DNA from 3 places in the Caballeronia sp. LZ008 genome. Region 2 is predicted to be linked to each of the others. Evidence: predicted binding sites of a transcription regulator. Region 2 holds the regulator's gene; each other region holds the start of a gene.
The links. The regulator FliA, encoded in region 2, starts transcription of late flagellar genes. The targets are predictions, from matches to a motif close to CTAAAGTTTNNNNNNNNNNNGCCGNTA.
Positions count from the first base shown of each region.

Region 1: motA (flagellar motor stator protein MotA) is a predicted target of FliA. The motif match lies at 4,077-4,103, and genes of this name have one in related genera.
Region 3: QCE49_RS00455 (flagellin) is a predicted target of FliA. The motif match lies at 3,633-3,659, and genes of this name have one in related genera.

Region 1 is NZ_JARUXK010000001.1:103,466-110,051, forward strand. Features, by position in the region: gene aqpZ (aquaporin Z) at 1-565, opposite strand, end outside; gene QCE49_RS00505 (glycosyltransferase family 4 protein) at 812-1,876, opposite strand; gene flhD (flagellar transcriptional regulator FlhD) at 2,514-2,837, shown strand; gene flhC (flagellar transcriptional regulator FlhC) at 2,856-3,410, shown strand; gene QCE49_RS00520 (hypothetical protein) at 3,428-3,838, opposite strand; gene motA (flagellar motor stator protein MotA) at 4,149-5,009, shown strand; gene motB (flagellar motor protein MotB) at 5,035-6,033, shown strand; gene QCE49_RS00535 (response regulator) at 6,101-6,478, shown strand; gene cheA (chemotaxis protein CheA) at 6,530-6,586, shown strand, end outside.
Region 2 is NZ_JARUXK010000001.1:2,863,345-2,869,930, reverse strand. Features, by position in the region: gene QCE49_RS13370 (thiamine pyrophosphate-binding protein) at 1-632, opposite strand, end outside; gene flhF (flagellar biosynthesis protein FlhF) at 929-2,701, shown strand; gene QCE49_RS13360 (flagellar biosynthesis protein FlhG) at 2,694-3,611, shown strand; gene QCE49_RS13355 (RNA polymerase sigma factor FliA) at 3,630-4,361, shown strand; gene QCE49_RS13350 (GGDEF domain-containing protein) at 4,368-5,462, opposite strand; gene QCE49_RS13345 (aromatic ring-hydroxylating dioxygenase subunit alpha) at 5,675-6,586, shown strand, end outside.
Region 3 is NZ_JARUXK010000001.1:93,467-100,052, forward strand. Features, by position in the region: gene QCE49_RS00440 (tetratricopeptide repeat protein) at 1-119, opposite strand, end outside; gene QCE49_RS00445 (flagellar protein FliT) at 289-588, opposite strand; gene fliD (flagellar filament capping protein FliD) at 607-2,169, opposite strand; gene QCE49_RS00455 (flagellin) at 2,372-3,532, opposite strand; gene QCE49_RS00460 (aldo/keto reductase) at 3,776-4,726, shown strand; gene rpsU (30S ribosomal protein S21) at 5,076-5,288, shown strand; gene QCE49_RS00470 (hypothetical protein) at 5,403-5,780, opposite strand; gene QCE49_RS00475 (hypothetical protein) at 5,797-6,222, opposite strand.

The sequences.
Region 1 (6,586 bases), 2.8 Mb from region 2:
GATTCACCGACGTATTCGTGACCGGAATCGAGATCAGATGGATGAGCGTCAGGCACAGGCCGATGGCAAGCGGCGCGAAGCCTTTCGGCGCGCGCTCGTCGGTGGCGCCGAGGATCACGAAGAGGAAGAAGAACGTCATCGCGATTTCGGCGATGAGCGCGGCGGCCATCGAGAAATGCCCCGGCGAGTGCTCGCCGAAACCGTTCGCGGCGAATGCGCTCGACGCGAAGTCGAAGCTCGGATTGCCCGTGGCGATCAGATAGATTACCCACGCGCCGAGCGTCGCGCCGATCACTTGCGCCGCGATGTACGGCACGAGATCGCGCACCGGAAAGCGGCCCGCCGTCGCGAGCCCGATGCTCACGGCCGGGTTCAGGTGGCAGCCCGAGACGTGGCCGATGGCGTAGGCCATCGTCAGGACGGTGAGACCGAATGCCAGCGAAACGCCGGCGAATCCGATGCCGAGTTCAGGAAAGGCCGCGGCGAGCACGGCGCTTCCGCAGCCGCCCAGCACGAGCCAGAAAGTACCGAAAATTTCAGCGCCGAGACGCTTCGACAAATGCATGATTCTGCCTTCGTGAAAAAGATGAAAAGCCGTTGATTTCAAACAAGAACGCGTGACGCGCTTTTGCGCAGCGCAGTTTAAGCGCGGTGTCTTTGGCGAACTGTCAAAAATGGTCGATCGGCTCTCAATTCACGGGCATTGCACCGAAACTTCGGATCATTCCTTAGCGAATGTCTTAACAAGCGCGCAAAAAAATGCCGCCCGGCAAGCGGGCGGCAGTTCCAGCAATTCTGGTCAGGAAGGCAATCAGCCCACCGCGACCTGACGCAACACCGGGCGCTTCGCGGCCTGAAGCATCGCCGTGTAGCTTTCGACGTAGTTCTGCGCCATCGTCTGTGCGCTGAAGCGGCGCTCGAACTGCGCGCGGATTTCCGTGCGCGACAGCTCGTCGAGACGTTGCAGCGCGCCGACCGCGCCTTGCACGTCCTCGCAGATGAAGCCCGTCACGCCGTGGTCGATCACTTCCGGCACCGAACCGCGATTGAACGCGATCACCGGCGTGCCGCAGGCCATCGCCTCGATCATCACGAGGCCGAACGGCTCGTTCCAATCGATCGGGAAGAGTAGCGCCTTCGCGCCCGACAGAAATTCCGGCTTCTGCGCTTCATTGATCTCGCCGATGAACTCGACGTGCGCCTGCGAAAGCAGCGGTTCGATCGTCGACTTGAAGTATTCCTGGTCGACCTTGTCCACCTTGGCGGCGATCTTCAGCGGCAGACCGCTCTGGGCCGCGATCTTGATTGCGAGATCGGCGCGCTTTTCCGGGCAGATGCGGCCCAGGAACGCCAGATATTCCGGCTTCTTGTGGGGCTGCGGCGTCAGCAACTGGCTCGGCAGACCGTGATAAACGGTGTTCAGCCAGTTCGCCTGCGGCAGCGGCCCGCGCTGATTGTCCGAGATCGAAATGACGTTCGCCTTCGTGAACGTGTTGAAGATCGGCTGCAGTTCCGGCAGATCGAGCCGGCCGTGCAGCGTCGTCACGAACGGCGTGTCCATCTGCGTGAACAGCGGGAACGGCATGTAATCGAGGTGGAAGTGCAGCACGTCGAACTCGTGCGCGCGCTGGCGGACGGTTTCGAGCAGCAGCATGTGCGGCGCGAGCGCGTCGCGCACGGTCGGATCGAGACGCAACGCACGCGGCCACACGGGTTCGAGCGTCGCCTTGGTTTGCGAATCGCCGCTGGCAAACAACGTTACATCGTGGCCGAGTTCGACGAGCGCATCCGTCAGATAAGACACGACGCGCTCAGTGCCGCCGTAAAACTTCGGAGGAACTGCTTCGTGCAACGGTGCAATTTGTGCGATTCGCATAACGTGACTCTCCATTTAGGTAAGGCATTGCAGTCACGCTCCGGTCGAGCGCTCAACGCATGCCATTCGGGCGGGCCGCGTGTGGTTGGACGCCGCCCGAGACAGGCCCGGAGATGAAAAAACATCGCGACCGGGTTATCCCTTACCGATCATTATCGGGATCGAGACCGGCATTTCACTTCATTTTTCAATCGCTTATCGTTGTTACAGCGCGATACATGTGCTGTTACGAAGTCAGAAATTGCATCGATGGCGGCGATGAGGGCGGATTTGAAGCGTCGGACGCGCCGGGCGGCATGAATGAGCAATTCACGGTCCTGCGGCCTGAAAGGCGCGACAGCGCGCGCCCGTCGTAAAAATACGGGGCGCGGCTATTAAGTCAGACGAATACGTGCCGATAACGCATGTCTGCCGAGCGGCATCGAAGCGGCCGGCTTGTAAGAAATTTTCCTACACGATTCTTCGCGAAACTCCGTCGCAGCGTCGGATGCTTTGTCCGACAGGCGCGGCTGCGGGCATCGGCGACAATCGAATCGACAACAGACAACACGGGCGGGGCCGCATTCGCGTTTCTTTGCGAATTCGAGCAAACGTTCCCGCCGGGCCTGACCAGCCACGTTTCGATTCGGGGAAAAAGATGACGACCAGCACTACGAGTACGCTCGCGGAAATCCGCGAGGTGAACCTGTCGTACTTGCTCCTCGCTCAGCGGCTTCTTCAGGAAGACCGCATCTCGGCGATGTATCGCCTGGGCCTTTCGGAGCAGGTTGCGCAAGTTCTGGCTTCGCTGACGCTCGCGCAGGCAGTGAAAGTGGCGTCGTCGAGCCATTTGCTGTGCCGCTTTCGTTTCGATGACCACGCGATCCTTTCGTCGCTCGCCGACAAGGACCGCAGCGCGGCGCTCGCGCACGCCCACGCGGCGATTGTGCTGGCGGACAGTCCCGTCGAGCAGATCGGCTGACGCCGCGCGCGAAGCCCGATGGCGACGAAAAGCGTGGTCGCGGAGGTCCGCGAAATCACTTTGGCGATCGAGCTGATCGAGCTCGGCGCGCGCCTGCAACTGCTCGAAGCGGAAACGAGCCTGTCGCGCGACCGTCTCATCAAGCTCTATAAGGAACTGAAAGGCGTGTCGCCGCCCAAGGGCATGCTGCCGTTCTCGACGGACTGGTTCATGACGTGGCAGCCGAACATCCATTCGTCGCTGTTTCACGGCATTTATCGCTTCATGGCGGCCAACGACAAGAGCCAGCCGACGATTCACGCGATCGTGAAAAGCTACCGCCTCTATCTCGAACACGCGGCGCTGTACGGCGACGAACCCGTGCTGTCGCTCACGCGCGCGTGGACGCTCGTGCGCTACTTCGAATCCGGCATGCTCCAGACCAACGTCTGCACGCGCTGCCGCGGACGTTTCGTCGCACATGCGTACGAACTGCGCGCCGGTTACGTGTGCGGCCTCTGCCAGCCGCCATCGCGCGCGGGCAAGACGCGCAAGGCGGGCGCGGACCGCGAAGCGGGGCGGATCGCCGCCTGATCCGCGCCCGCGTCCGTCTAAAAGCGATCGTGGTACGAAAGCCCGACGGTCATCCCGTGCGGCGTGCGCTGATACATGATCGCCCAATGCGTCACCGATGCGCCGATCCACGCACCGAGCGCGTCGGCGGCCAGATCCTTGTAGGAGAAGCCGTCCGTGCGGCAGGTTCCGTCGACGATTTCCTTCACCAAGCCCGGCGCAGTGCCGATCAACGTGCCGTAGACGACCGGATGGTCCGAGCCGCGCGTCAAATAGGCGCCGAGCGCGCCGAACGGCGCGGACGCGGCCACGTGGGCAAGTTTGTCGGAGCCGGTCCAGCTATCCGATGTCTGCATACGCCAGCCGCCGCGCGAACCGCTGCAGTCGAAACCCGCATGCGCGAATGAACTCGCGGTCACTGTCAGCGCGAGCGCGCTGGCCTGTTTCATTGCTCTTGTCATCGTTCTCTCCGATTTCACGACTTCGCGTCTCCAACAAAACTGAACGCGCGTTCGTATTATCGGCAGAAAATGTGATGTTTCGTGTCGAACGGGAAAATTTTGTTTCGCCGCTAGGAAAAGTTCGATATTTGGTTGCCGTAAATCAGCGATTGAGACGCAGATTTTGCGAAACAGCGAGAAGGTCGCGCGGCAAACCGCACGGAACGTACAGTGGTTTGACCGTGCCCCAAAGTTTTCCAGTCGAGTGCCGTAAACCACTTAACGGCGGTCTTACCGCATCAAACGTGAGGACTCGACTGTGCTGATTTTCATTGGATCGCTCGTGACATTGCTGTCCGTCTTCGGCGGCTATGCCATCGAAGGCGGCCACCTTGGCGCGCTCATGCAGCCGGTCGAAATTCTGATGATCGCGGGCGCGGGCGTCGGCGCGTTCATCCTCGGCAACAACGTCAAGACCATCAAGGCGACGATTCAGGTGCTGCCGACGCTCTTCAAGGGCGCGAAGTACGACAAGAGCATGTACATGGAGCTGATGGGCCTGCTCTACGTGCTGCTCGCGAAAGCGCGCAAGGAAGGCACGCTCGCGCTCGAAGCGGATATCGAAGATCCGGCGAAGAGCCCGGTGTTCAGCCAGTACCCGAAGATTCTCGCGGACCATCACATCGTCGAATTCCTGACGGATTACCTGCGCCTCATGGTGAGCGGCAACATGAACGCGTTCGAGATCGAAAGCCTCATGGACGAGGAAATCGAGACGCATCACGTCGAAGGCGAAGCGCCGGCGCACGCGCTCACCAAGGTCGGCGACGCGATGCCCGCGTTCGGCATCGTCGCGGCGGTGATGGGCGTCGTGCACACGATGGCCTCCGCCGATCAGCCGCCCGCGATTCTCGGCGAGATGATCGCGCAGGCGCTCGTCGGCACCTTCCTCGGCATTCTGCTTTCGTACGGCTTCATCGGACCGCTCGCGAACGTCGCGGAACAGCGCGTCGCGGAGCAGACCAAGATGTTCCAGTGCATCAAGGTGACGATCCTCGCGAGCCTGAATGGCTACGCCCCCGCGATCGCGGTGGAATTCGGCCGCAAGGTGCTGTTCTCGACGGAGCGCCCGTCGTTCTCCGAGCTGGAAGAACACGTGCGCAAGGTCAAGTCGAAGTGACTTCCGCCATAGTCGAGACACAGCGATGAGCAACGATACCGATCGCCCGATATTCATCAAGCGCGTCGTCGCGGGCAAGAAAGGCCATCACGGCGGCGCGTGGAAACTCGCCTACGCGGACTTCATGACCGCGATGATGGCGTTCTTCCTGCTGATGTGGCTGCTTTCGTCGACGTCGCCGGTGCAGCGGCGCGGCATCGCCGAATATTTCCAGATGCCGCTCAAGGCCGCGATGGTCGGCGGCAAGACCGTCGGCATGGACAACAGCATCATCATGGGCGGCGGCCGCGACATTTCCAGCACCGACGCAGGCGCCGCGCGCAAGACCGATGGCGCCACGCAGCTCGCGCAGCGCGCCTCGTCCGACACCGACGAAGAACTGCTCAAGTCCGCGCAGGGCGAGCTCGAACGGCGCGAGCAGGTGCGCCTGCACGATCTTCAGGTGAAGCTCATGGCCGCGATCGAGGCCAATCCGACGCTGCGCCAGTTCAAGCAGCAGATCCGCATCGAATCGACGCAACAGGGCTTGCGCATCGAAATCGTCGATACCCAGAAGCGCCCGATGTTCGCGCTCTCCAGCGACGCCGTGCAGCCGTACATGCGCGACATCCTGCGCGAGATCGGCCGCTCGCTCAACGACGTGCCGAATCACATCGTCGTGCAGGGACATACCGACGCCGTGAAGTACGCGGGCGGCGACAAGGGCTACAGCAACTGGGAGCTGTCCGCGGACCGCGCGAACGCGTCGCGGCGCGAGCTGGTCGCGGGCGGCATGGACGAAGGAAAGGTGATGCGCGTGCTCGGACTCGCATCGACGCAAAACCTGAACAAGAAAGATCCGCTCGATCCGGAGAACCGGCGCATCAGCGTGATCGTGCTCAATCGCAAGACGGAGCTGTCGATGCTGCGCGACGACGGCTCACGCGGCGCGACGCTCGACAACGGCACGGACGCGAACGGCAATCCGTCGTCGGCGCTCGGCCAGCTCATTCCCGGCGTCGCGGTGAGACCCGTGGCGAAGTGAGCAAAAACCTCGAAAAAGACGCTCAAGTGTCGACACGTTTCGACCGTCATCCCGGCAAGAGACAAACATGATCAAACACATTCTGGCAATCGACGATTCAGCCGCGATGCGGCAAATCCTCTCGGCGACGCTGGCGGCGGCGGGTTACCAAGTGACCGTTGCGTCGGACGGCGACGAGGGGCTGGAGTGGGCGCTCGCGGAGCGCTTCGATCTGGTTCTGACCGATCAGCACATGCCGGGCAGAAGCGGGCTCGATCTGATCGTGGCGCTGCGCGGAAATCCCGCATACAAGGCGACGCCGATTCTCGTGCTGACGACCGAAGGCGGCGAGCCGTTCAAGGACGCGGCGCGCTCGGCGGGCGCGACAGGCTGGATCGAGAAGCCGCTCGATCCGGACCTGCTGACGGAACTGGTCGCCGCGCTCTCCGAAGAAACGCAGCACTAAAGCGAACGCACAAGACAACTCGCGCACGCACGCGCCGATGGTGACTCAAGCATGACACTCGACATTACCCAGTTCTACCAGACCTTCTTCGACGAAGCAGACGAACTG
Region 2 (6,586 bases):
TTCGCGTTCGCGAGCAGTTCGCGCAGGCGCTCCATCTGCGCCTTCGACGGCGACGCCGCCACGCGCTGATATCGCGGCGCGGGCGGCACGGCATCGACGGTTTCGGTCAGCATGTCTTCCGGCAGCGCGAGCACGACCGGACCCGGACGGCCGGACATCGCCGTGTGAAACGCGTGGCTCATGTATTCAGGCACGCGGCGCGGATCGTCGATCTGCGCGACCCACTTCGCCATCTGCCCGAACATGCGCCGATAGTCGATTTCCTGAAACGCCTCGCGGTCCATGTGATCGCGAGCGCATTGGCCGATGAGCAGGATCATCGGCGTCGAGTCCTGAAACGCGGTGTGCACGCCGATCGACGCGTGCGTCGCGCCCGGCCCGCGCGTCACGATCGCGACGCCCGGCTTGCCGGTGAGCTTGCCGACCGCCTCGGCCATGTTCGCCGCGCCCGCCTCGTGGCGGCAGACGATCGTCTGAATCTGCTCGGTCTCGTCATGCAGGGAATCGAGCACGGCGAGAAAGCTCTCGCCGGGCACGCAGAACACGCGCTCGACGCCGTGATGGACGAGCGCATCGACGAGCAATCGCGCGCCGGTGGTTTGATCCTGTGAGGAAGGGACAGCGGACGTCATGCGAAGAAGTCTCCTTTGATTGTCCGGCGCGGCTTCGATGCGCGCGGAGCCTAAAGCTTACGCCGCCGCGCCCGCGCGCGGAAACGGGCGAAGCGGAATCTTTTTCCGGGCAAACGCCCGCCCTTGCGATGCACGGCGCGCTTCCATCAGCCGAAATACCCCTTTTTCTCACCCCTTATCCAGCGATGGACAAAGACTCAAGTTCGCAATAATGGCTTCACTGAAAAGCGGACACGGCAACGAGCCAAGTGGGTCCGCTTGCTAAAGATCGCAGTTTCACCTCATCGGGGGCAAGTTTGAACATTCGTAAATTCATCGGCGCGAACAGCCGCGACGCACTGCGCCAGGTTCGTGAAGCGCTCGGCCCCGATGCCGTCGTGTTGTCCAATCGCACGCTCGATGACGGCTCGGTCGAGATCGTCGGCGTCGCGGACAGCGACATCGCGTCGATCTCGCCCGCCGCGAAGGAACAGGCAGCACGTTCGGCGGGCACGTCGCGCGCCGCGCTGGCCGCCGCTGCAGCCGCGATGCCGGCGAAGCAGTCGGCCGCGAATCCGTACGCGAGCGGCGATGTGTTCTCGTCCGTCTTCGGCGCGAACACCGATGCGGACGATGAATTTCACGCCGAGCCGGAAGCTCGCGCAGAAGACGACACGCCGCCGACGATGGCCGATTCCAATCCGTGGCTGATCGAGCATGCGAAGCGCATCGCGCAGCAGGCGTCGATGCCGTCGAACCGTCCGCTGACCGCGTCGGCTGCGATCGCACGCGGCATGGGCGTGCCGGTCCCGGTGACTGCGCAAGAGACGCGCGTCGAAAAGACGGCGGACTCGGCCCGCTACGCCATGCGTCAGCAAACGAAGCGCGCGGAAGCCGCCGTCGAGCCGAAGGTCCAAACGCCCGACTGGGCACGCGAAGCCGCGCAAATCGCCGCGCGCCGCGCCGCGCAGAAGATCAACGCGAGCGCGCCGCACGCCGAAGCAGCCGAGGCGAACGCCGCGCCGGCATCGAAGGAACACGCATTCGATGGCTTGCCCGCGAACGCGGCGGCCGTCGTCACCGAAGCGATCCGCACGCGCATGGAGCAGGTCGTCAACGAAACGGTGATGAACGAGCTTTCGTCGATGCGCTCGATGATGGAAGAGCACTTCTCCGGTCTCATGTGGGGCGAGCGCCAGCGCCGCAACCCGACGGGCGGCGCGCTCACGAAGCGTTTGTTCGCCGCCGGTTTCTCGGCGCAGCTCGTCCGCATGATGGTGGACAACATGCCGGAACTCGAGAGCGTCGAAGGCGCGCTCGAGTGGGTGCAGCAGGTGCTCGAATCGAACATTCCGGTGATGGACAGCGAAGACGCGCTGATGGAACGCGGCGGCGTGTTCGCACTGATGGGCCCGACTGGCGTCGGCAAGACGACCACGACGGCCAAGCTCGCCGCGCGCTGCGTGATGCGCTTCGGCGCAAGCAAGGTCGCGCTGCTCACGACCGACAGCTACCGTATCGGCGCGCACGAGCAACTGCGCATTTTCGGCAAGATTCTCGGTGTGTCGGTTCACGCGGTGAAAGACGGCGCGGACCTGCAACTCGCGCTTTCGGAACTCCGCAACAAACATATCGTGCTGATCGACACGATCGGCATGAGCCAGCGCGATCGCATGGTCTCGGATCAGATCGCGATGCTGTGCGGCGCGGGTCATCCGGTGCAGCGCATCCTGCTGCTCAACGCGACGAGCCACGGCGACACGCTCAACGAAGTCGTGCAGGCCTACAAGAGCGCGGCGGACCAGCCGCCGCTCGCGGGCTGCATCCTGACCAAGCTCGACGAAGCGACGAATCTCGGCGGCGTGCTCGATACGGTCATCCGCTACAAACTGCCGGTGCATTACGTGTCGACCGGTCAGAAAGTGCCGGAGAACCTGTACGTCGCGACCAAGCGGTTTCTCATCAAGAGCGCGTTCTGCATCCCGCGCGACAACTCGCCCTTCGTGCCGCAAGACGAAGAAACGCCTGCGCTGCTGTCCGCGTTGTCCGCGCGCGCCACGACCGAACTGCATGAGGTGCACTTTGGATAAGTTCGTGCTCGACCAGGCGGAAGGCCTGCGACGGCTCCTTACGCGCGCCGGTTCGCGCGTGGTGGCGATCGCGGGCGGACCGGCCGGCATCGGATGCACGTCGGCGGTGGTGAATCTCGGCGCGGCGCTTTCCATCCACGGCAAGGACGTGCTCGTGATCGACGAGCACCGCAACGCGGGATCGGTGAGCCGTCTCGTGGGCACCGAAGACGCGGGCGCGCTCGCCTCGGTGATGTCGGGCCGGCGCATGCTCGGCGATGCCGTCGAGCGCACGCCGTTCGGCTTCTCGCTGATGGCCGCGCCGCGCGACGAACGCATCGTTCACGATGCCGCGCAATGCCGCGCGTTGCTCGACGGTCCGGCGGACATCGTGCTGATCGATGCGCAGCTCGATCGCCACGGCGCGCTGTCGACGCTCGCGGCGCAGGCGCATGACTTTCTTATTGTGACGCGGGTAGCCGCGTCGGCGATCACCGAGGCGTATGCGTGCATGAAACGACTGCACTACGCCCATGCGATCGGCCAGTTCCGCGTGCTCGTCAATCACGTGCAGAACCCGGCCGACGCGGCGGTCGCGTTCGACAACCTGTCGGGCGTCGCGAGCCGGTATCTGGCCGTGTCGCTCGTGCAGGCGGGATATGTGTCCGAGGATGCGCGCGTCGCTCGGGCGATGGAACTCTCACGCTGCGCAGTCGAAGCGTTCCCGGCCACGGCCGCGGCGCGCGACTACCGCGCAATCGCGGCGGAGCTCCTGCACTGGCCGATGCGCCCCGCGCCTTATATGCGCGATGCGGGCGGCCAGGCCGACGCGCGAAATCCGGTTAGCGACTCTGTACAGGGCGCGCGGGAGGCGTCGCATCGTGCGGCTGCGCTTCACGACTTTGCATTGAGCAGCACGGCGTCGATGTGATCAAGATAGGTGACCAAGATGTATAACGCCCAAGGCAAACTCTCACAGTCGGAAGTGCTGACGAAATACGCACCGCTCGTTCGACGGCTGGGGCTCCAACTCGTCGCCAAGATGCCGGCGAGCGTCGATCTCGACGATCTCATTCAGGCCGGCATGATCGGCCTGCTGGACGCGGCGAGCCGCTACAAGGAAGATCAGGGCGCGCAGTTCGAAACATATGCGAGCCAGCGCATCCGCGGCGCGATGCTGGATGAGCTCCGCGCGAACGACTGGCTGCCGCGCAGCATGCGCAAGACGTCGCGCGAAGTGGAATCGGCGGTGCACAAGGTCGAGCAGAACCTCGGCCGCGCGGCGAGCGAGCAGGAAATCGCCGAGCACATGAAGATGCCGCTCGACGAATATCAGTCGATGCTTCAGGACTTGCACGGCAGCCAGCTGATCTATTACGAAGACTTCGATCGCTCCGCCGACGACGAGCCGTTCCTCGACCGCTATTGCGTCGATCGTTCGGATCCGCTGTCCGCGCTGCTCGACGACAGCCTTCGCGGCGCGCTGATCGAAGCCATCGACAAGCTGCCCGAGCGCGAGAAGCTCCTGATGAGCCTCTATTACGAACGCGGCCTGAACCTGCGCGAAATCGGCGCGGTGATGGAAGTGAGCGAGTCGCGCGTGTGTCAGTTGCACAGCCAGGCGGTCGCGCGTCTGCGCACGAAGCTGCGCGAGCAGGCGTGGACGAGCGTCGAGGCCTGACGTTCCCTAGCTGATCTCGAAGTCCCGCGTCTCGGCGAAGACCGTTTTCCCTTCGCCGAGACTTTTCGCGCGGTACATCGCGCGGTCGGCGGCGCGCAGCACGGCGGTCATGCCGGTTTGATGCGCGGACGCCGCGCTCGAAAGCAGGCATGCGCCGATGCTAGCCGATACCGACACCGGCCGCTCCTGCACCGACGTAATTTCGCCGAGCGCCGAATGGATGTTGTCGGCCACCGACAACACGGCGTCGCGGTCGCGCATCTGATGCGCGAGCACGACGAACTCGTCGCCGCCCAGACGCGCGATGGTGTCCGACTTGCGCATGCGCTTCGCGAGCGAGTCCGCGAAGGCTTGCAGCAGCAGATCGCCGACGGCGTGACCGTAGGTATCGTTCACTTCCTTGAAGCCGTCGAGATCGATCAGAAGGAGCGCGGTGGCGTGATCGCCATTGGCTTCGGGCGCGTTCATCGCGCGATCGACGACTCTTTCCAGCGCGTACCGGTTCGACAGACCCGTGAGCGGATCGGTCGATGCCTGACGCGCTAGATCGCGATTCGCGTTGCCGAGCCGATCGACGAGCACGCTCAGATACACCGATGCGCCGAGTACGCTCAGCGCGAGCCCGATCGCGGCGGGAAGATTCTCGTGCCACCACGGCTGCCAGACGGCCATCGCCGTGACGATGATGAGCGCCGTCGCGCACGATACGGCGAGCGTGCGCTTGCCGTATCGGCATCCCGAACCGATCAGAAACCAGAACATCACCCAGAGAAGCGGCAGCGCCGTTGCGCCGCCCGCGGCGAGCGCGAGCCCGAGGATCGTCTGATCGGCGATGGTCGTGACGGTCAGGCGCGCAACAGAAGGCGCGCTCATGCGGCTGACGATCAGAAGCGTGATCGCCCCATAAGACACATAGAGCGCGACGAGGCGCGTGGTCAGGAAGGCATCGTGTGAAGGGCGGAGCCACGCGAAAACGCCGTAAGCCAGAAGAACCACCGCTCCCATCCAGACCCGCAGCGTGGCCTGCTCGCGTTCCGGATTCCGGTGTTCGGACCATGCGAAGGCATAAGTCCGGCGTGCCGGTTGATGCGCCTGCTCCATACTGAACCCCTGGATGGTGATTTCTTTCTTTTATCTTGCTGCCAAGTACTGCGGCCCCGTCGCATGGCATCGGCTGAATGGAGTGGTATCGAGTTGCACCGAGCGAGCGATCCGCTATTTTGCAACGTTTTGCGAAGACGCTGTGTTTCGTGTAAGAACAGCTTAAGAACGTCCATTTCTCATTCACGGCGATGCGCGACGAATCCATTTCTTTGGCTGCCGAATGGCTGCCCGTTTGCAATAGCGAAGACGTGCCGGAAGGCGGCGCGCGCGGATTCATCGTGGCCGATGAGCGGATCGTCGTGTGGCGGGACAGCATCGGCGCGGCGCATGCGTGGCGCGATTACTGTCCGCATCGGGGCGCGCAGTTGTCGCTCGGGCATGTGATGCGCGATCAGATCGTGTGTCCGTATCACGGCTGGAGTTACGACATCGAAGGACAGTGTTTGCGGATTCCGTCGAATCCTTCATTGCGCCCGTCGAAGCGCGCGTGCGCGACGACTTTCGTTTGCGAAGAGAAGTACGGCGTTATCTGGATGTGTTTCGGCGAGCCTGCGTATGCGCTCGATTTCTTTCCCGAAGCCGCGATTCCCGGTGGCCGGCGCATCAATCTCGCGCCGCAGACGGTGAGGTCGTCGGCGCCGCGCGTCGTCGAGAATTTTCTGGACATGGCGCATTTCTCGTTCGTGCATGCGGGGATTCTGGGCGAGGACACGCATACGGAAGTGCCCGATTACGAAGTCGTCGCGAGCGATGAAGGTCTGGAAGCGCGGCAATGCCGATACTGGCAACCGGCGGGAATGCCGTGGCAGGGCGGCGGCGCGATGATCGATTATGTGTATCGCGTGAAGCGGCCTTTGATCGCGAAGCTGACGAAGATGGCGTCGGGCGGGCAGGGCGCGCTGCATATCATGCTGGCGGCGTCGCCGGTGACGCAGACAGAGACGCGCGCGTGGCTCGTCTCGATTCACGAGGACGATTCGACGCATTCCGATCGCGAGCTATACGACTTCAATATGGAGATTTTGATGCAGGACACGCCGGTGGTGGAGTCGCAATGGCCGCAGCGCTTGCCGCTCGATCTCGATGCGGAGTTGCATCAGAAGTGCGATCGGATGGCGGTG
Region 3 (6,586 bases), 2.8 Mb from region 2:
GCATGATTGCCGGCGTGATGATTCTCCAGCGCCGACTGCATGACGGTCGCGATGTCCTGCTCGAACTGTTGCTCCGGCGTCAGCGTCGTGGCGTCCGGAACCTGTAGGGAAATGCTCATGATCTTCGGCGTGCTCCTTGCGATTGAACTGATTATCCAAGCGAGGCCGCCAAACCGAAGCGCGGAGATGAGCGGGAAAGCCGCCGTAATTCGGGGGATCGCCAGCGGGCGAAAAAATGCCCGCGTGAAGCGGGCATCGGGGGAAAACTGAAGCGAAAGCGCGGTGTTTCTAGAACCGCGCGCCTTGCTGGTAGCGGTTGACGGCGTTCACGCGCTTCATCGCCGCGTGATATTCGGCGGCGAGACCGGTGCGGGTCGCGCTCGCGTCCGCGAGCACGGCAGCGTCGATACCCTGGATTTCGCGGATTTTCGCGAGCGCCTGCGGGCTCTGCTCGCGCGTCAGCGCCTGCAAAAGCGGCGTGCGCGCGGCATCGAGCTCCGCTGCGCGCGGCCAGTCCGCGAGCGTGGCCGCCGTTTCCATGTCTTTCGTCAGTGCGAACAGTTGTTCGACGAGAGCGTCCTGGTTCATCGTGCCGGTTCTCCGCTTTTAGGACTTGTTGGTCGCCATCGCGCCCGCGCTGTTCGTGCCGCCGAAGAGCGCCGTCAGATATTGCGTGTTCTGGTTCATGCTCGCCATCAGCGTATTGAGCGCCGTGAACTGCGCGTTGTAGTCCGACGTGAGCTGCGCGGCGTAGTTGGTCAGCGTCGTCTGCTGCGTCGAGATGTTGGCGAGATCCTTGTTGATCGAATCCGTCTCGGACGTGAGCAGGCCGCCCGTGCTCAGATAGCTCGAAATCTTGTCGGTCAGCTGCGCGCCGACGCCGTTGATCGCGTTGAAAAGCTGCGACACGCCGGTTGCGTTGTTCGTCAGCGCGTCGGTGAGCTTGTCGCTGTCGATGGTCAGCGTGCCGGCCGGCTGCTCCGCGGTCGCATCGAGCGACGAAACCTGGCTGATGCCGAGCGACGCCAGCGAGATCGAGCCGCTGCCCTTGCCGACCGCGCTGCCGATGATCGCCGAAAGCTGATTCTTGATCGTGTTGACCGCCGAGTTGCCGAGCAGCACGCCGCCCTGCGAGCCCGCGGACGCGCTGCTGTTGAACGACGTATAAGAGTTGATCGTCGAGACGACCGTGTTGTAGAGGCTGACGAAGTTCGAAATCGCGCTCGAAATCGACGACGTGTCCTGCGAGATCGTGACCGTCTGCGTGCTCGCCGGGGTCGTCACCGCCGCCGCCGTCAGGTTCAGCGTCACGCCCTTGATCGCGCTCGTGACCGTGTTGCTCGAACTCGTGCCCGCGACGCCGCCGACCTTGTACATCGCGTCCTGCGCGGTCGCGCTTTGCGACCAGCCGTTGGTGACGGAATCGTCGGAAATCGTGGACGCCGCGCCGTTTGCGCCGGCCGTCGACGAGACCCCGAGCTTGTTCAGGTCGCTGCCGCTGGCCGCGCCGGTGATCGTGGTCGAGATGACGTTCGACGCGCCCGTCGTCGTGGAGTTGAGCACCAGATGCTGGCCGTCCGTGCCGGTCACGATCGTCGCGCTCACGCCCGGATTGCCGGACGCGTTGTTGATCGCGGCGGCGATGCCCGAAAGCGTGTTGTTGCTGCTCGTGATGTTGATCGACATCGACTTGGAGCCGACGCTGATCTGCATCGTGCCGGTGCCGAGCTTTTCGTCCGTTGCGAAGCCGGTCGACGTCAGCGATTGCGCCTTCGCTATCTGCGAGACCGTCACGTCGTAGCTGCCCGCCACGGCGCCGGCGGCGCCCGATGCGGTGATGCCGGTGCCCGTCACGTTGGTCGTGAAGGTCGACATCAGCGTGCCGTCGGTCAGGCTCGTCATCGTAGTTTGCAGCGTCGAGAGCGCCGACGACAGCGTGCCGATCGCCGAGAGCTTCGTGTTGTCGTTCGATTGCGCGGCGGCGAGCGATGCGCTCTGGCCGGCCGTTTTCGCGTTGACCATCGCGGTGACGAGCGCGTTGACGTCCATCGACGAGTTGCCCGTCGCGCCGCTGATGATGGATTGCGCTGCTTCGGCAAGCGCCGCGTTCGCGGACGCCTGGGTCTGCGCGGCGGTCGCCGCCGTGGTGGCCGTACTGATCGTGGACATCGGGTAACTCCGTGTATCGCGCTGTCGCCTGATTGCGCGTGATCGCAGTCAACTGCTCGTTGCGGGAAACAAACTCTTGCGTGTGCACTCGTGGGCGCGGGCGCACACGCAAGAGATCGAAACGTGGTTTCGTCGCCGGGACGGCCCGACGCCGGATCTTCGGGATGAAGATCCGGCGTCGGGTGCTACCTTGGCGTACCGCTTAGCCGAGGAGCTTCAGAACTTGCTGCGGCAGGGAGTTCGCTTGCGCGAGCACCGAGATACCAGCCTGTTGCAGCACTTGAGCCTTGCTGAGGTTCGCCGTTTCCTGCGCGAAGTTCGCGTCGGTGATCTGCGACTGAGCCGACGACAGGTCGGTCGATTCAGCTTGCTGCGACGAAGCGATTGCGCTCAGACGGTTCTGGGCTGCACCCAGCGTTGCCTGCACGTTGTTCAGCGTCTGCAGTGCGTTGTCGATCGAGACCAGCGCGACGTTGGCGCCCGTCGTGGTGCTGATGTCGAGGTTCGCGACCGTGTCCGGCTTGTTGATCTTGTTGATCGACGCGTTGAGGGTGGTGATCGCGGAGCTCACGGATGCGCCCATCGAACCGGCAATGCTCGTGCTGAACGTCAGCGTGTTTTCGTGCGGTGCTGCAGCCGTGCCCGTGCCTGCGGTGCCCGAGCCGAAGATGGCCGTGACGGCCGTCGAGCTCAGCGCGACGTTGTTCTGGTCGGTGAACGAGAAGCCGCCCTTGCCGTCCGACAGCACGTTGATCGAGGTGATCGTCGCGCCGGAAGAGGCGTAGGCGCCGCTCGACGACAGCGACAGGTTCGAGAACGTGCCGAGCGTGTTGCCCTTCTGCACCATGCCGCCGCCGAGCGAGTTCGCGCCCATGTCTTGGCTCAGGTCCAGATTGATCGTCTGACCGACGTTCGCGCCGACCTGGAAGCTCAGGCTGCCAGCCGAACCGTCAAGAATGTTGCGGCCGTTGTACGTCGTTTGCGAAGCGATACGGTTCACTTCGGCGATCTGCTGCGAAACTTCCTTCTGCAGCGAAGCCTGGTCGCTCGACGAGAGCGAGCCGCTCGCGGCTTGCACGGCCAGCGTACGGATACGCTGCAGGCTGGAGGTCATCGACGAAAGCGCGCTCGAAGCCGTCTGGGCAATCGACACACCGTCGTTCGCATTCGAAACGCCCTGGTTCAGGCCGTTGATCTGCGTTTGCATCCGGTTCGAGATCGCGAGACCTGCTGCGTCGTCAGCAGCGCTGTTGATGCGCTTGCCCGACGAGAGGCGGGTGATCGCCGAAGACAGCGCGCTTTGCGTGCCGTTGAGGTTCTGCTGTGCAACCAGCGAGTTGATGTTGCTGTTGATACCGATCATTTTGTTCTCTCCTGGGAGACTGTATCTGGCTTTGGCTAAAGCACCGAGTAAGTTGCCTGGCGGTCCTGCGCTCGGTGATAGCCGGCCGCCTACTTGTGGTTATCGGGCCCCTCGAAAAAAACTTAAGGCCCGCGCAAACGATTTGTGTAACGAATTCTGTTGCGAGGCCGCGAAGCCTTGCCCGGCAAGGCGCCGATTTCGCGCGTATGCTTTTTGGTCCCTCACGACGCATTCGGAGCGCACATGCAGACACGCAATATCGGCACATCGGAACTGAAAGTTGCGCCGCTCGTCTTCGGCGGCAACGTGTTCGGCTGGACTGCCAACGAGCGCACGTCGTTCTCGATCCTCGACGCGTTCGTCGATCACGGGCTGAATTTCATCGATACAGCCGACGTCTATTCCGCCTGGGTCGACGGGCATCAGGGCGGCGAATCGGAGACGATCATCGGCAAGTGGTTCAGGGAAAGCGGCAAGCGCCACCAGGTCGTGCTCGCGACGAAAGTCGGCAAGCTGTCCACGCGCGCCGGGCTCTCGGCGGCGAACATCGCGGCGGCCGTCGACGATTCGCTGCGGCGTCTCAAGACCGATTACATCGACGTCTATTTCTCCCATTACGACGACGAAACCACGCCGCTCGACGAAACCCTCGACGCGTATCAGACGCTCATCAAGGCGGGGAAGGTGCGGGTGATCGGCGCGTCGAACTACACGGGCGAGCGGCTCGAAGAGGCGTTGAAAGTCGCGAAGGATTCGGGCTTGCCGGCGTATCAGATTCTGCAACCCGAATACAACCTCTACGACCGCGAGGGCTACGAGACCGGTCTCGAACCGGTGGCAGAACAGCACAAGATCGCCGTCGTGCCGTATTACGCGCTCGCGAGCGGCTTTCTGTCGGGCAAATATCGGTCGAAGGCGGACACGCAGCACAAGGCGCGCGGCTCGCGCGTCGAAAAGTATCTGACGCCGCGCGGCCTCGAGATTCTCGACGCGCTCGACGAAGTCGCGAAACGCAACGACACGACGCCCGCGACGGTCGCGCTCGCGTGGATGATCGCGCGCCCGAGCGTGACGGCGCCGATCGCCAGCGCCACGTCGGTCGCGCAACTGGAGAGCTTGGCCGCCGCGACGCGCCTGCAACTCGCAGCCGACGATATCCATCTGCTCGACGAAGCCAGCGCGTGGCAGAAATAGTTCTGTTGCATCAACGAGTTGGCCGGCGCGCGGGAGTTGGCAATGGCGCGGTGTTCTGGTAACATCGCGCCCGAATCGAGAAATGTGCCCGATTTCCTGCCTTCGCCGCTGAAAATGACAACGTCAACCAACAGCGGCGAACGGCTCTGAAACGCGCCTTCGTGTGGTTCTTTCGAAAGCGCCTGCCGCTTCCGCGGCTGAATCTCAACGCTCTCTTTTCCGGCCTCCGTGGCCGCTTTGCTCGTGTCCGTCGCGCCGTTCTCACGTCCGGCGGACGATCGGAGTGCCGGGGCGCGGCAACTCGCAGTCGTCGCGCGCTTGAAAATACGTTTAGCAAACCAGGATTTACATGACCACTATCGTCCTCAAAGAAAACGAGCCGTTCGATGTCGCGATTCGGCGTTTCCGCCGCACCATCGAGCGCAATGGCCTGATCGCCGAACTGCGCGAGCGCCAGTCGTACGAAAAGCCGACCACCGAGCGCAAGCGCAAGAAGGCCGCCGCTGTCGCGCGCCTGCGCAAGCGCCTGCGCAGCCAGATGCTGCCGAAGAAGATGCACTAAGCGTCTTGTTCGGGCGAGGGTTTTCGGATCCTCGCGCCGAACGGCAAAACGGCGGTGCGACCCGTAAGGGCGCACCGCCGTTTTCGTTTCTATTGCCTTTTTTAGCGAGGGCGTTCAGACGAACGCGTGACGCCTGCCAAGCGCCGCGAGCAACGCCGGCCACTCTTCGATTTCGGCGTAGTCGTGAACTTCCTCCAGCTCGATCAGCAGATCGATGATGTTCGGATCGTAGGCATTCACGTTCGATGCGTAGAGCGCCCGCAGCAGACCGCCGTCCCGCGCATGCCGATAGTAGGAAATGCCGACGCCTTCCAGCTCCGGCTCGTACACATCGTCGCGCACGAGCGACCCGATCGCGCACTTGCGGCCTTCCGGACTGCGAAGCCTGCACGAACCGTTGTCGTCTTCCGAGACCGCGCGCTGCGTCAGCAAGTGCTCGCTGACGCGCTCGTAAATGTCCTTCGGGCTCAACATCGTAATAGGGCTCAACATCACAGCACCTGCAATATCACGCGGCCGTTTTAAGAAGTTCGGCTGACAACCCGAACTGACGCGCGATCGACGTCAAACGCTCGCGCCATTCCCATTTGCCGAAGACGTCATGCACGTTCTGCAGGCACGACAGCAGCTCGACGGTGTTGGGATCGAACACGTTGATGCGCGAACGGAGCAGCGCGCGCTTCAGCGCCACGACGCCGACATCCATGTACGCCGGCACCTGCTCGGGCGGCTTCGCGATGAAGCGAATGGGCACGCCTTCCATCGCGGTGACATAGTCGCGCGGCTTGATGAAGCTCCCGACAGGGCAGCCGCCGCAGTATCCGCGATAGGCGCCGCCGCCCCGCGGCAGCAAAGCCGCTTGCCCTTGTCCGAAAAGATGCTGGACTGCGCTGTTGAAAATCTCCTGATGCGTCAGGAAGTTCAAGCTTTTCATGATCTTCTCCCCTGCGCCCCTGCGCAGCGGCCATACGTTTAAGTATTCGAGAACCTGCACCTGCTTACCGAAAGCGGCAGCGTCGTTGCAAATGTGGCGCAACAGAATCGACGCTCGCCGCCCGGCCTCTGCTCCGAGCACGGCGGTTTTCCCGGCCTGGGCGTGTGGTCTGACTGCGCCCTGTGTGCTCGCGTCGGATTTCTACACTCAGTGACGATCCGTACACCGTCAGTTATAACGGTTCGGAACGGTAAAAAGGTGCGCCAGCGCACGCGAGGAAGCCATTTTTACACGGCTCGTACGTTCGTGCAGTGCGGAAAACCCGGCCAAAAGCCTTGCAGTTCGGGCAATTGCGCGTGCTTCA